3 regions of the Duffyella gerundensis genome follow, and region 3 is predicted to be linked to each of the others. Evidence: predicted binding sites of a transcription regulator. Region 3 holds the regulator's gene; each other region holds the start of a gene.

Region 1 (5,379 bases), 500 kb from region 3:
GCTGACCTATATCATGGAAGCGGCAGACGATATCTCATACTGTATAGCCGATCTTGATGATGCGGTGGAAAAGGCGATATTCAATGTCGATCGACTCTATGAATATCTGGAACAGACCTGGGGCACGGTAAAACCCGGCGATGCTTTCAGCCGCACTGTGGGTTATGCATGGAAAGACGCGGCAACGAAAAAAATGCGCAGCAAAAGCGATCAGTTCTTTATGTCGTTGCGCGTTAACGTGCAGAACGTGCTGGTGGCCTATGCGGTGAAGCGCTTTATTGAAAATATCGAGGCGATTTACGCCGGTAATTTCAATCATGCGCTGCTGGAGGATGAAGGCGAAGAGGGCCGGTTACTGGCGATGTTCAAAACCGTGGCCCGCCGTCACGTATTTAACCATTCTGAAGTGGAACAGCTGGAATTGCAGGGATACCGGGTGATCAAAGGCCTGCTGGATATCTATCAACCGCTGATGGCGCTGAGTTATGAAGATTTCACCACGCTAATGAAGGATGATTATCTGCCCAGGCATCCAATTGAAACACGGCTGTTTCATAAACTGTCAGGCAAACAGCGGCGTGCTTATCAATATAAAATGCGCAGCTTGCAGATTGAGCACAAATACCAGCGGTTATTGTGGGAGCGCTATTATCGCTCGCGTTTATTACAGGATTACATCAGCGGCATGACCGATCTCTATGCCTGGGATGAATATCGTCGTTTAATGGCGGTAGAGTAAAGCGCGCCGATCCAGTCATTTGTAAAGACGGCGCATAAACTTTTACCTTTACCCAACACTTCCTCATGAACTTCGCGGTAAAAAATATATCTCATTTCACGACCACAGCAATGGTCTGGGCTTAAGTTCAAATACGAGAAAAAACCAATGAAAAAACGCACCTTAACATTAAGCGCGCTGGCCCTCAGTATGGGGCTGGCACTGAGTCCGATCGGCGTGATGGCGGCTGAAACCGCATCCTCTTCCAGCCAGCAGCTGCCAAGCCTGGCACCGATGCTGGAGAAAGTGATGCCGTCGGTGGTCAGCATCAACGTGGAAGGCAGTACCACGGTAAAAACGCCGCGCTTGCCGCAGCAGTTCCAGCAGTTCTTTGGCGATAATTCCCCTTTCTGCCAGGATGGCTCACCTTTCCAGCAGTCGCCGGTTTGTCAGGGTAACGGCGCGCCGGGCGGCGGTGGTGAAGCGCAGCAGGAGAAATTCCGTGCGCTGGGCTCGGGCGTAGTGATCAACGCCGAAAAAGGCTATGTGGTAACCAACAATCACGTGGTGGATAACGCGACCTCAATCAAAGTTCAGCTCAGCGATGGCCGGAAATATGATGCCAAGGTCATTGGTAAAGATCCGCGCTCCGATATCGCCCTGATTCAGCTAAAGGATGCTAAAAACCTCACCGCGATCAAGCTGGCCGATTCTGACGCGCTACGCGTAGGCGATTACACCGTTGCGATTGGTAACCCTTACGGCTTGGGTGAAACGGTGACCTCGGGCATCGTCTCTGCGTTGGGCCGCAGCGGCCTTAACGTTGAAAACTATGAAAACTTTATTCAGACCGATGCTGCCATTAACCGCGGCAACTCGGGCGGCGCGCTGGTCAACCTCAACGGTGAGCTGATCGGCATTAATACCGCGATTCTGGCGCCAGACGGCGGCAATATCGGTATCGGCTTTGCTATTCCGGCCAATATGGTGAAAAACCTCACCGCGCAGATGGTGGAATTTGGTCAGGTGAAGCGTGGCGAACTGGGCATTCTGGGCACCGAGCTCAATTCTGAGCTGGCGAAAGCGATGAAAGTGGATGCGCAGCGCGGCGCCTTTGTCAGTCAGGTACTGCCGCAATCCTCCGCGGCGAAGGCGGGCGTAAAAGCGGGCGATGTGATCGTGTCACTGAACAAGAAGCCGATCTCCAGCTTCGCAGCGCTGCGGGCCGAAGTAGGTTCACTGCCGGTAGGGACCAAAATGGAGCTGGGCCTGTTGCGCGATGGCAAACCGGTCACGGTTAACATTGAGTTGCAGCAAAGCACGCAGGACAAGGTGGCCTCAGCCACCATTTACACTGGCATCGAAGGCGCCGACCTGAGTAATATTGAGGCTAACGGCCAGAAAGGCGTGCGTGTCGATGCGGTGAAACCTGGCTCAGCGGCCGCGCGCATCGGCCTGAAAAAAGATGACGTCATTCTGGGCGTTAATCAGCAGCCGGTTACCAATCTTGGCGAGCTGCGCAAAATCCTCGATGGCAAACCGTCGGTGCTGGCGCTGAACATTCAGCGCGGCGATACCCGCCTCTATTTGCTGATGCAGTAATCGTTACATCCCGCAACCGGAGCGCAGGCTCCGGTTTTTTTTGCTCTGCAGAATGTGATAATCCCCGCAAATCTTTCAGCCCGCTTGTGGCTCTGTGCAAATGCACAATGTCGCCCGGACCTGGCACGCGTATGCTAACTAACCCCATGCGCTACAGGAGTAATTGATGGCCACTTACCATCTCGATGCCCGGCTTGCCCAGGAAATTGTCGCCCGCACCATGAAGATTATTGACAGCAATGTCAACGTCATGGACGCGCGTGGCCGGATTATCGGCAGCGGCGATCGGGAGCGCATTGGTGAATTGCACGAAGGTGCGCTGCTGGCGCTGTCACAGGCGCGGGTCGTGGATATCGATGATGCCGTGGCTAAACACCTTCACGGCGTGCGGCCCGGCATCAACCTGCCGTTACGCATTGATGGCGATATCGTTGGCGTGATTGGATTAACTGGCGATCCGGCAACGCTGCGTCATTATGGTGAACTGGTCTGCATGACCGCCGAGATGATGCTGGAACAGGCGCGGCTGCTGCATATGCTGGCGCAGGACAGTCGGCTGCGCGAAGAGCTGGTGCTGAATCTAATCCGCAGCGATACGCTGTCGCCCGCGCTGATTGAATGGGCACAGCGCCTGGGTATCGATCTCAACCAGCCGCGCGTGGTGGCGGTGGTGGAAGTGGACAGCGGCCAGTTGGGCGTTGACAGCGCGATGTCCGAATTGCAGCAGCTGCAAACGCTGCTGACCACGCCGGAGCGCGACAACCTGATCGCCATCGTTTCTCTGACCGAAATGGTGGTGCTGAAGCCTGCGTTGAATGCGCATGGCCGTTACGATCAGGACGAGCATCGTCGGCGGGTGGATCAGCTGCTGTTGCGTATGAAGGAGAGTGGGCATCTGCGCATGCGTATTGCGCTGGGGAACTATTTCACCGGACCGGGCAGCATTGCGCGTTCTTATCGCACCGCGCGTACCACGCTAATGGTGGGTAAACAGCGTATGCCTGACAGCCGCAGCTATTTTTATCAGGATCTGGTGCTGCCAGTGTTGCTCGACAGCCTGCGCGGCGGCTGGCAGGCCAACGAGCTTTCACGGCCGCTGGCCAGGCTCAAAAGCATGGACAGCAATGGCTTATTGCGACGCACGCTGGTGGCCTGGTTTAGCCACAATGTGCAGCCGTCGCTGACCGCCAAGGCGCTGTTTATTCATCGCAATACGCTGGAATATCGGCTTAACCGTATTTCTGAACTTACCGGGCTCGATCTGAGCAGCTTTGACGATCGTCTTTTGCTGTATGTAGCGCTGCAGCTGGATGAGCAGGCGTAAGACCGCCTGAAAAAAGAAAAGGCCAGCATTCGCTGGCCCTGTGAAACGGTATAAAGCAAATTAACGGCCGTTGCGCGTTAACTTCTCCAGATCCGATTCGATTTCCGCAATTTTATGCGCTACAACGCTTTCCAGATGATGCAGGTCATCAAGGATTTTACGTTTCAGATCGACTTCAACCTGATCGCGCTGGCAGATTTGATCAAGTTCATCAATCACGTAGCGAAGATTAGGGCTGATTTCCTGCACTTCTTTGTAGCCCTGGCCGATGTTATCCGCAACTACGGTTTTACGCTGGCGTGGATATTTAAACTTCACGCTCTTGGCAAAAAATTCGCCTTTATCTTTGCGGAAGTAGATCTTCAGAATGTCGTTGTTCGCTTCCTGACGCAGGCTATAGCGGTCAATATCATCAGGTTTGCTAATGCCAAGACCTTTCAAATTGTCGTACATAGTGGTTAATTCCTTCGAGGATGTCATATCAATGTCGGTTCGGCTACGCTGCGGGAATGGCAGAAGTGCTGCCATGCTGCATGCTCGTCCCGCTCTCAGGAGTATAAATAAAACAGTCGGAAAGGGCGGATGAGCATCTGGCGCGTTATCTGGCGCGGATTATGAACTGATTGAAAAGTAAACGCACCTGTTGATTCGTGAGGAGAATCAGGTTTTTATTCAGGAACTGTAAAGAAAATTTTACGGGCCAGCGATGTGGCCCGCAGAAGATCAATCAATGGTACGTAATAATTCGTTGATGCCCACTTTGCCGCGGGTTTTTGCGTCAACTTTCTTCACGATGACCGCACAGTAGAGGCTGTAGCTGCCATCTTTAGAAGGCAAGTTACCCGATACCACCACCGATCCCGCCGGTACACGGCCGTAATGCACTTCACCGGTTTCGCGGTCATAGATTTTGGTGCTCTGGCCGATGTAAACGCCCATGGAAATCACCGCACCTTCTTCAACGATCACCCCTTCAACAATCTCAGAGCGGGCGCCAATAAAGCAGTTATCTTCGATAATGGTCGGGTTTGCCTGCAACGGCTCCAGTACGCCGCCGATGCCTACGCCGCCGGAAAGGTGAACGTTCTTACCGATCTGTGCACAGGAGCCCACGGTTGCCCAGGTATCCACCATAGAGCCTTCATCAACGTAGGCACCGATGTTGACGTAAGAGGGCATCAGCACGGTGTTGCGCGCGATATAGGCGCCCTGGCGAACTGCCGCCGGCGGCACCACGCGGAAACCCTCTTTTTTGAAGCGCGCATCATCATAGTCAGCAAACTTCATCGGCACTTTGTCAAAATAACGGCTTTCTGCGCCATCAATGACCTGATTGTCGTTAATGCGGAAAGAGAGCAATACCGCTTTTTTCAGCCACTGATGAGTGACCCACTCACCCGCAATTTTTTCGGCTACGCGCAGGGCGCCGCTGTCGAGCAGGGCAATCACCTGGCTGACGGCGTCGCGCGTTGCGGCGTCGGCGTTAGCAGGGGTGATGTCGGCACGGCGCTCAAAGGCCGCTTCAATAACGCTTTTTAACTGTTCCATGATGCCTTTCCTGATTCTGTCTGTTCACCGCGTTAACCGGACAACGCGTCCGGGCGATGAGAATGAAAATAAAAACCGATAAAGGTCACACTTTATCGTTTGGATTAAGGGCGTCTGTCAACCGTTGTTGCAACAGTTCGCATAATTCAGCATCAAGGGCGCGCCTTTCGCTGTTGGCCAGAATAAA
Region 2 (5,379 bases), 1.0 Mb from region 3:
GCCAGCGCCAACACACGGTAAATAGCGCCTGAATCGAGCAAATGCCACTGAAGCGCTTCCGCCATCGCTTTACACAAGGTGCCTTTACCTGCACCACTTGGTCCGTCAATGGTGATAACCGGTGCAACAACCGCCATCTTGATCTCCTGTTAATGCCTATGTCACTGCCTGTTAGCCAGACTTTTCGCCAGGCATTATACGCAGCTTGCCCGTGGATAGTTACCCTTAAGCATAGACCGAAGAGAAATAATCAGATTTTTCAGCTGAGTAATTGTGATCAAAGAGGGAATTTGCCTGAAGAAATCTTCAGGCAACGGAGTTTTACGCCGATTGGCTTACAGACTTCAGGCGCTCGAAGTAATCAGGAAAGGTTTTGGCCGTGCAGCCGGGATCGAGGATGGTAACTGGCGTATCGGATAAGGCAACCAAAGCAAAACACATTGCCATGCGATGATCGTTGTAAGTGCCAATTTCAGCGTGTTTTAGCTGTGCGGGCGGCGTGATACGAATGTAATCATGCCCTTCTTCTACTTCAGCGCCCACTTTACGTAGCTCTGTCGCCATGGCAAACAGGCGATCGGTTTCTTTAACTCGCCAGTTATAAATATTGCGCATGACGGTGGTGCCCTGCGCAAACAGTGCGGTTGTTGCAATGGTCATCGCCGCATCCGGAATATGATTCATATCCAGATCGATCGCCTGCAGCGTATTACGAGTACAGGAAATGTAGTCATCACCCCACTCAATCACTGCGCCCATTTTTTCCAGCACGTCAGCGAAGCGAATATCACCCTGTACGCTATTACGCCCGATACCTGTCACTTTTACCGTGCCGCCTTTAATTGCCCCGGCAGCAAGAAAATAAGAAGCAGATGACGCATCACCCTCAACCAGATAGTCACCGGGCGCTGAATAATGCTGCCCACCAGCGATGGTAAAGTGCTGATAATGGTCATTATGGACATCCACACCGAAGGTTTTCATCAGCTTGAGCGTGATATCAATGTAGGGCTTTGAAACCAAATCGCCTTTGATGGCAATGTGTGTATCTTTCTCTGCCAGAGGTGACGTCATCAGCAATGCAGTAAGAAACTGACTTGAGACACTGCCGTCTACAGTTATCTTACCGCCGGTAAATCCGCCCTTCAGGCGCAAAGGTGGATAATCCGTTTGCTCCAGATAATCAATCTGCGCGCCGCCCTGGCGTAATGCATCGACCAGATGGCCAATTGGGCGTTCTTTCATACGCGGCTCGCCGGTAAGCACGATATCATTCTTACCCAGGCATAAGGCCGCGGCCAATGGACGCATCGCGGTACCGGCATTACCCAGAAAAAGCTCCAGAGCCTGCTCTGAAAATAAAGGTCCACCACAGCCCGTAACCTCGCACACGGTGCGATCTGTAGAAAGCTGGTAGCTGACGCCTAACGCTTTAAGCGCATTGAGCATATGTTTAACATCATCGCTGTCGAGCAGGTTGGTTAACCTGGTAGTACCTGATGCCAGGGCAGCAAGCAGCAACGCGCGATTTGATACGCTTTTCGAACCAGGCAAATTAACTGTGCCCTCAACATGCGCAATGGGTTGTAACGTTAGAGAGTCCTGCATGTGAAACCTTTACTCCATAAATTCAGCGGCAAGGAAACCTCATGGTGTTATGAGGTTTCCGTAGTGGTGCTTACGCGATAATTAACCGTGACGACGTTCAAACTCAATCATGAAATCGGTCAGGGTTTTGACGCCCTCAAACGGCATGGCATTGTAGATAGAAGCGCGCATACCGCCAACCACGCGATGGCCTTTCAGAGCATGCAGTCCTGCCGCGTAAGATTCATCAAGAAACAGCTTATCCAGCGAAGCATCTGCTAACTGAAAAGGCACGTTCATCCGCGAGCGGTTGGATGTAGCAACGTCATTACGATAAAAATCGCTCTTATCAATAACGCCATACAGCAGGTCGGCTTTTTGCTGATTAATGCGATCGATTTCTGCTACGCCGCCCTGCTCTTTCAGCCATTTAAATACCAGACCAGAAAGATACCAGGCAAAAGTAGGCGGCGTGTTGAACATAGAGTCATTATCCGCAAGCACTTTATAATCGAGGATAGAAGGTACTTCTTTGCGGGCTTTGCCAAGCAGGTCCTCGCGCACGATAACGATGGTCAATCCTGCAGGGCCAATATTTTTTTGTGCACCGGCGTAAATAACGCCATAGCGATTGATATCCAGCGGGCTGGATAAAATGGTGGAAGAGAGATCGGCCACAACCACTTTATTGCCGAAGGCAGGTTGTTCCGCAATGGCAACACCATCAATGGTTTCGTTAGGGCAGAAATGCACGTAGGCTGCGTCATCAGAAAGCTGCCACTGGCTCATTGGCAGAATAGCGCGCTTGCCATCCAGCACCGTTTTTACATCAATCACATTTGGTGCGCAGAACTTCTCCGCTTCCAGAATGGCGCTATGGGCCCAGTATCCACCGTCAACGTAATCAGCGGTAGCCGCACTGCCCAGCAGGTTACCTGGAATCGCAGCAAACTGGCCGCGGGCACCGCCGTGGCAGAACAAAACTTTGTAATTGGCGGGTATTTTAAGAAGATCACGGAGGTCGCTTTCAGCCTCTTGTGCAACCTGAATAAATTCCTTGCTGCGATGGCTAATCTCCATCACTGAAGTGCCGAGCCCTTTCCAGTTTGTGAGCTCTTGCTCAGCCCGACGAAGCACTTCAACCGGCAGCATTGCTGGACCGGAGCTAAAATTATAAATCTGCGTCATTTCCCCTCACCACTGTCATATAAAACGGTTATGCATATCCTATCGGTTTTATCACTGCCTCCTGGATGCTGCAACGATTAATCAGGTAACGATCACATTTTTGGAAAAGCCGCAGCAAAAGCTTATGTTGCCGATGTAAATGGTCACGATATTTTGTGAGGTTTCATACATAAAGCGCCTTTAATGGCTGCAACCAGCTTACTCGCCTGCCATGCTGCCTCGGCTTTCATTGGCGGGACAATGGCAAAACCCGTATCATTACGCGCTTTCATTTTTCTCACACCTAAGAGCGGGCTCATGACTCAAACATTTATTCCCGGAAAAGACGCGGCACTGGAAGACTCCATTGCGCGTTTTCAGCAAAAACTGCAGGATTTAGGCTTTACGATTGAAGAAGCCTCTTGGCTCAACCCTGTTCCTCATGTCTGGTCCGTGCACATTCGTGACCGTGATTGCCCGCTCTGTTTCACCAACGGTAAAGGGGCAAGCAAAAAAGCTGCGCTGGCCTCGGCGTTGGGTGAATACTTCGAACGTTTATCAACCAACTATTTCTTTGCCGATTTTTGGTTAGGCAAATCGATCGCGAACGGCGACTTTGTGCACTATCCCGATGAAAAATGGTTTCCACTGCCGGCCGATGAATCGCTGCCAGAGGGGATCCTGGATGCGCGCCTGCAGGCTTACTACGATCCGGAAAATGAGCTCAGCGCCAGCGATCTGATCGATCTGCAATCGGGCAATACGGCGCGCGGCATCTGCGCACTGCCTTTTACCCGTCAGTCCGATCTGCAGACGGTTTATATCCCCATGAACATCATCGGCAACCTGTATGTTTCTAACGGTATGTCAGCGGGCAATACGGCCAACGAAGCACGCGTTCAGGGCCTGTCTGAAGTCTTCGAACGTCACATCAAAAACCGCATTATTGCCGAAGCAATTAGCCTGCCACTGATTCCGGCCGAGGTACTGAACCGCTATCCGGGCGTGGTGGAAGCGATTGACCGCCTGGAAGCTGAAGGCTTCCCTATCCTCTCTTATGATGCCTCACTGGGTGGCAACTATCCGGTGATATGCGTTGTGCTGCTCAATCCAGCCAATGGCACCTGCTTTGCCTCTTTTGGCGCCCACCCCGATTTTGGTGTGGCGCTGGAGCGTACGGTGACCGAACTGCTGCAGGGACGTGGTCTGAAAGATCTTGATGTGTTTACGCCGCCAACCTTTGATGACGAAGAGATCGCCGATCACGCCAATCTGGAAACTCACTTCATCGATTCCAGCGGTTCTATTTCCTGGGATCTGTTTAAAGAAGATGCAGACTATCCCTTTGTTGACTGGAGCTTTAGCGGATCAACTGAAGAGGAATTCAACACCCTGATGGCAATCTTCAAAGCAGAAGATCAGGAAGTGTATATCGCGGATTATCAGCATCTTGATGTTTACGCCTGCCGCATTATCGTGCCCGGCATGTCTGACATCTATCCAGCCGATGACCTGTTATTGGCCAACAACAACATGGGAGCGCATCTTCGTGACGTTCTGCTTTCACTGCCTGACAGCCAGTGGAAAAAGCAAGACTATCTCGATCTGATTAGCCGTCTGGATGATGATGGCATGGACGATTTCACACGCGTACGTGAACTGCTCGGCATGGCGACAGGCAAAGATAATGGCTGGTACACCCTGCGCGTGGGCGAATTGAAAGCGATGCTGGCTCTTGCGGGAGGCGATCTGGAGCAGGCACTGATCTGGACTGAATGGACCATGGAGTTCAACAGCTCTGTCTTTACCCCTGAGCGGGCGAACTATTATCGCTGCCTGCAGACCCTGCTGCTGCTGGCCCAGGAAGAGGAGCGCGATCCGGTACAGTATCACCAGGTATTTTTACGCATGTACGGCAGTGATGCTGTTGAGGCGGCGTCTGCAGCATTAACCGGCGAACAGGCTTTCTATGGTTTGCAAAGCGTTGATGATGATTTAAAAGCGTTTCCAGCTCATCAGTCTCTGCTGGCTGCTTATGAAAAATTACAGAACGCTAAACGGACTAACTGGAAATAATACCTTTCTCGGTATGTTCTGAATAATGTGAATAAAGGCATCGGCTAATTTTCGCCGATGCCTTTATTGTTATTAAAACGATAAATTATTTCCGGCCCTTCATTTTTATTTAACATTCACCCTTCAGAATTTACATTAGTGAATAATCTTTCAGTTAAAACCCTGCGTCCATGAAAAATAATTTTAACTTTTAAAATATTTTTTATTTATCATTATCAATTACTTAATTTAATTTTCCCTTCTGACAGCCTTCCTGCCTGTGCTTATCCCCGCTGAATAATGATCTGTATCAACTTCTCCATTAAGGCAGTTTGGTAATATTTTCTCGCAGGCTTCTTTTGGAGAGCGCAACAGTGAAAACTGACAACCCATTCAATCTTCTGTTACCCGCCGCGATGGCAAAAGTGGCCGAAGATGCGGGCGTATACAAAGCCACAAAACATCCTCTCACAACATTTTTTCTTGCGATTACCGCTGGTGTATTTATTTCCATTGCGTTTGTTTTCTATATCACTGCCACAACCGGCTCTGGCGTGATGCCTTATGGCA
Region 3 (5,379 bases):
CCGCTGCTGCTTGAACCTTGCAGCATCAAACTCGAACAGGGCTTCTCCCGGCTTTATCAGCGCTATCTGCTGTCGCTGTTGAAGCAGAATGCCGCACGCAAGCTGCACGCCTGGCCTGGCACGCTGCCGATCGATCTCGCCGGACTTAAGGCGCTGAAAAAACTTCGCGCCTTTGATGAGGCGATTACTGCTCGCGCACACGGTTTTGCCAGTGCAGGCGACTATTATCAGCGGGCCAGCGCCATGCCGTTGCTGCCGCAGGTGCGCAAACCGCTGCTGATCGTGCATGCGCAGGACGATCCTTTTATGACCGCGGCGGTGATCCCGGATTTAGCCCAGCTTCCTGCTAACATTACCTATCAACTGACACAATACGGTGGCCACGTTGGCTTTGTCGGCGGCACGCCACGGCAGCCGCAAATGTGGCTGGAAAAACGTATTCCTCAATGGCTCTCAACATATCTGGATAACTAAGCGGTGATTATTCCCTGGAAAGAACTTGAAGCGGAGACGCTGAACAGCCTGATTGAATCATTCGTGTTGCGCGAAGGCACCGATTACGGTGAGCAGGAACGCAGCTTCGCCGATAAAATTGCCGATGTGCGCCGTCAGCTGGAAAGCGGCGAGGCGGTGCTGGTGTGGTCAGAACTGCATGAGACGGTAAATATCATGCCGCGCAAAGCGATCCGCAGCTAACGGGCGAAAGATGACAGGCGCGTTGACTCATGTTAACAATGCCTGTCGCAGATCCATTCAGGGAGCAGCACTATGTCAGCAAGGCATCCGATCATTGCCGTTACCGGCTCCAGCGGCGCCGGTACTACCACCACCAGTCTCGCCTTTCGCAAGATTTTTCAGCAGTTTAATTTGCAAGCGGCCGAACTGGAAGGTGACAGCTTTCACCGTTTTACCCGGCCTGAAATGGATATGGCGATCCGTAAAGCGCGCGATTCCGGGCGCCACGTCAGCTATTTTGGCCCAGAGGCTAACGATTTTGGCCTGCTGGAACAGACCTTTATTGAATACGGGCTGAACGGTACCGGCCAGTCACGTAAATATCTGCACACCTATGATGAAGCGGTGCCGTGGAACCAGGTGCCTGGCACCTTTACGCCGTGGCAACCGCTGCCGGAACCCACCGACATCCTGTTTTACGAAGGCCTGCACGGCGGCGTCGTCACACAGCAGCATAACGTGGCGGACAAGGTCGATTTGCTGGTCGGCGTGGTGCCTATCGTCAATCTTGAGTGGATCCAGAAGCTGGTGCGCGATACCAGCGAGCGCGGTCACTCGCGTGAAGCGGTGATGGATTCCGTGGTGCGCTCAATGGATGATTACATCAATTTCATCACGCCGCAGTTTTCGCGCACGCACATCAACTTTCAGCGCGTTCCAACGGTGGATACCTCAAACCCCTTCGCCGCGCGGGATATTCCCTCGCTGGATGAAAGCTTCGTGGTGATTCACTTCCGCGGCCTGGAAGATATCGATTTTCCTTATTTACTCGCCATGCTGCAGGGCTCGTTTATCTCGCACATCAATACGCTGGTGGTACCGGGCGGCAAAATGGGCCTGGCGATGGAACTGATTATGACGCCGTTGGTACAACGTTTAATGGAAGGTAAAAAGATCGAATAAAATGCAGCCGGGCCGCGGGCGGCAATCACAAATATTTTACAAATCGTTAACCTTAGCGGTTTGACCATTGCCCGCTGCGCCAGCCGTTACGCCTGTTAATCATCACGTATTGGTGTTCTGCAGGTGCGCTATTCTCTCCTCGCCCTTGTCCTGATTTTTGCGCTGCGGACGATCATGATATGAGATCGGGCGATACAGACTGCCGATAATACTTTTCCGCTATGCAAACCAGCCCGCTCTTGCCGTCAGCAGCAAAGAAAACGCACGACTGCACTGCAAATGCTTGCTACCAGTGATATTATCCTCGCCGCAATCACGCACCGGCCCGTCAATACTCATGCTGTTACGCAGTACTGCACGCCTGAGGATTCTCCTAAAAGCGGGGATTATGCTCTTCGCTCCGCTGACATGCGCTTTACTATAACCATTGATCGAGTGTGAGTATGATCGCGTCAACCTGCCCTGCTAAAAGCGCAATCTGACACGATGTACATCATGCTGAAGCGAGACAACAGAAGACAGTAAGTGAAAGCTGTGCTACAAACGAAGTTGTAATATTTTCGTTGCGCAAGCGAAAACGGGAGCACTGATGAGCAAAACTCAAAACAGCAGCCCGCCGACTTTCCTTCAAAGGAATAGCTTTACTATTTCAACGCCTGACAGGGAATCTTGCCCCTGTGTTTAGGGCACGATTACAACAGAGGATAATAGCGAATGGTTCTCGGCAAACCGCAAACAGACCCTACACTCGAATGGTTCCTGTCACATTGCCATATTCACAAATATCCATCCAAAAGCACGCTCATCCACCAGGGTGAAAAAGCGGAGACGCTTTACTACATCGTTAAAGGTGCAGTTGCGGTGTTAATTAAGGATGAAGAAGGCAAAGAGATGATCCTCTCTTACCTTAATCAGGGCGATTTTATCGGTGAGCTTGGCCTGTTCGAAGAAGGTCAGGAACGCAGCGCCTGGGTTCGCGCGAAAAGCGCCTGTGAAGTGGCTGAGATCTCTTACAAGAAATTTCGCCAGCTGATTCAGGTTAACCCCGACATCCTGATGCGTCTGTCCTCACAGATGGCGCGTCGCCTGCAGGTTACCTCAGAAAAAGTGGGCAACCTGGCGTTCCTGGACGTGACCGGCCGCATCGCACAAACGTTGCTGAATCTGGCGCGTCAGCCTGATGCGATGACGCACCCGGATGGCATGCAGATTAAGATCACCCGTCAGGAGATCGGCCAGATCGTTGGTTGTTCCCGCGAAACGGTGGGCCGCATTCTGAAAATGCTGGAAGATCAAAACCTGATTTCTGCACACGGTAAAACGATCGTCGTCTACGGCACTCGCTGATTTTTCTTACCCCGACGGCGTGATGATTGCTCATCACGCCGTTTTCTATGTTGTGAAAAGCTGATGTGGCGCCGACTCATCTACCACCCTGAAGTAAATTATGCCCTGCGGCAGACGCTGGTGCTGTGCCTGCCGGTGGCCATCAGCTGGCTGTGCGGCGATCTGCAAAAAGGCCTGCTGTTCTCGCTGGTTCCTGCCTGCTGTAATATTTCTGGTCTTGATACGCCGCACAAACGCTTTTTTAAGCGGCTAATTGTGGGCGGTTCTCTGTTTGCAACCAGCAGCCTGCTGATGCAGGTCTTAACGCTGCATGGCATTCCGTTGCCCGCGATCCTGTTTGCGATGACCATGCTGCTCGGCGTGCTGGGCGAAATCAGCCCGCTGCATGGCCGCCTGTTATCGGGTTCACTGATCGCCGCCATCTTTACCCTGAGCCTGACAGGTAAGCTGCCGATCTGGGCACCGCCGCTGCTCTATATTGGTGGCACCTTATGGTATGGGCTGTTCAATGCGTTCTGGTTCTGGCTGTGGGAAGAGCAGCCGATGCGCGAGACACTCAGCCTGATCTATCGTGAACTGGCAGATTATTGTGATAAAAAATACAGCCTGCTGACCCAGCTCACCGATCCTGAAAAAGCGCTGCCGCCGTTGCTGGCACGGCAACAGAAAGTGGTCGATCTCATTAATACCTGTTATCAGCAAATGCACATGCTGGCGGCCAATCGTGACAACAGCCACAAGCGGCTGACGCGGGCATTTCAGGTGGCACTGGATCTGCAGGAGCACATTTCGGTGAGTTTGCATCAGCCGGAAGAGGTGCAAAAGCTGGTGGAAAAGAGCCATGCCGAGGCAGTAATCCGCTGGAACGCTCGCGTCATTTCTGCTCGCCTGCGCGTGCTGGCTGACGACATTCTTTATCATCGCATGCCGGATCGTTTTGAGATGGATAAGCCGTTGCAGGCGCTGGAGAAAATCGCCCGCCAGCATCCTGATAATCCGGTAGGTAACTTCTGCTTTTATCATTTCAGCCGCATCGGCCGCGTGCTGCGCACTCAGCGCCCACTTTACCGCCGCGACCTGATGGCCGATCGTCAGCGTCGACTGCCGCTTTTACCAGCGCTACGCAGCTATCTGTCGTTGAAATCCGCCGCGCTGCGCACCGCTGCTCGCTTCGCCGTTATGCTGATGTTTGGCAGTACGCTGGCGCTGTTCTTCGATATTCCCAAGCCTTACTGGATTCTGATGACCATTATGTTCGTCAGCCAGAATGGCTACAGCGCCACGCGCGTACGCATTCAGCACCGGGCGCTGGGCACGCTGGCGGGATTGATTGTCGCCGCCGCCACGCTGCGCTTTGCCGTACCGGAATCGGTGGTATTGCTGATCATGCTGGCGATCACGCTGGGTGGCTATCTGATCATCCGTAAGTTTTACGGCTGGGCAATGGTTGGGTTTACCGTGACCACCGTCTGGACGTTGCAGCTGCTGTCGCTGAACGGCTCCGCTTTTCTGCTGCCGCGTCTGATGGACACGCTGATGGGCTGCCTGATCGCCTTTGCCGGCATGGTCTGGCTGTGGCCGCAGTGGCAGAGCGGCCTGCTACGTCAGAATGCCCATGATGCACTGGAAACCTATCAGGATGCTTTACGGCAACTGCTGGGGCCGGAGCAGTCGCCGCAAAAGCTCGCCTGGCAACGCATGCGGGTCAATCAGGCGCACAATGCGCTGTTTAACTCGCTGAATCAGGCGATGCAAGAGCCGGGCTTTAATTCCCGGTATCTTGATGACATGAAGCTGTGGGTGACGCACAGCCAGTTTATCGTTGAGCACATCAACGCCATTACCAGCCTCGCGCGTGAACACACCATGCTGACGCCTGCGCTGGCGGAACGTTATCTGCAATCGCTGGAAATTGGCCTGCAACGCTGTCAGCAGCGGCTGGAATATGATGGCCCGGGCTCGGACAGCAATGTGCTGGAGGAACCTGAAGATCTGAATGAAGGGCCGGTGACGATTGTGGAACGGCATGCAAAACGCATTCTCGATCATCTGCGCGTGATGCATACCATCTCATCGCTGGCATGGCAGCAGCGCCCGCACCACGGTCAGTGGCTGGTCAGGCGCTTACGGAATAAATAACCTGGCGGATCCGGTTGCCCGCCGGTTGATTAGTGTGCCAGGACGCTTTCCACCGCCTGAGCGAAGCGTGCCATGCCTTCGTCGATCTCTTCCGGCGTGATAATCAGCGAAGGCACCAGGCGAATAACGTCGGTGCCAGCGGTAAGGATCATCACGCCCGCCTCTGCGGCGGCCTGCAAGATATCGCGCGCTTTACCGGCGTGCTGTGGTTTTAGCGCCGCGCCGATTAACAGCCCTTTGCCGCGAATCTCGGTG

The links. The regulator CRP, encoded in region 3, controls carbon source genes, mostly activating them, when cyclic AMP is high. The targets are predictions, from matches to a motif close to ATGTGANNNNNNTCACAT.
Region 1: a site for CRP is predicted at 2,373-2,390, ahead of EM595_RS03980 (CdaR family transcriptional regulator). Genes of this name have one in related genera too.
Region 2: a site for CRP is predicted at 2,856-2,873, ahead of serC (3-phosphoserine/phosphohydroxythreonine transaminase). Genes of this name have one in related genera too.

The regions. Positions count from the first base shown of each region.
Region 1 covers NZ_LN907827.1:893,118-898,496, forward strand. The annotation lists gene dgt (dGTPase) at 1-739, shown strand, start outside; gene degP (serine endoprotease DegP) at 887-2,320, shown strand; gene EM595_RS03980 (CdaR family transcriptional regulator) at 2,487-3,644, shown strand; gene EM595_RS03985 (DUF3461 family protein) at 3,705-4,097, opposite strand; gene dapD (2,3,4,5-tetrahydropyridine-2,6-dicarboxylate N-succinyltransferase) at 4,368-5,192, opposite strand; gene glnD (bifunctional uridylyltransferase/uridylyl-removing protein GlnD) at 5,278-5,379, opposite strand, start outside.
Region 2 covers NZ_LN907827.1:1,394,712-1,400,090, reverse strand. The annotation lists gene cmk ((d)CMP kinase) at 1-137, opposite strand, end outside; gene aroA (3-phosphoshikimate 1-carboxyvinyltransferase) at 322-1,608, opposite strand; gene serC (3-phosphoserine/phosphohydroxythreonine transaminase) at 1,690-2,775, opposite strand; gene ycaO (30S ribosomal protein S12 methylthiotransferase accessory factor YcaO) at 3,073-4,830, shown strand; gene focA (formate transporter FocA) at 5,184-5,379, shown strand, end outside.
Region 3 covers NZ_LN907827.1:392,764-398,142, reverse strand. The annotation lists gene EM595_RS01695 (hydrolase) at 1-474, shown strand, start outside; gene EM595_RS01690 (YheU family protein) at 478-696, shown strand; gene EM595_RS01685 (phosphoribulokinase) at 769-1,638, shown strand; gene crp (cAMP-activated global transcriptional regulator CRP) at 2,353-2,985, shown strand; gene EM595_RS01675 (YccS/YhfK family putative transporter) at 3,049-5,124, shown strand; gene argD (bifunctional acetylornithine/succinyldiaminopimelate transaminase) at 5,154-5,379, opposite strand, start outside.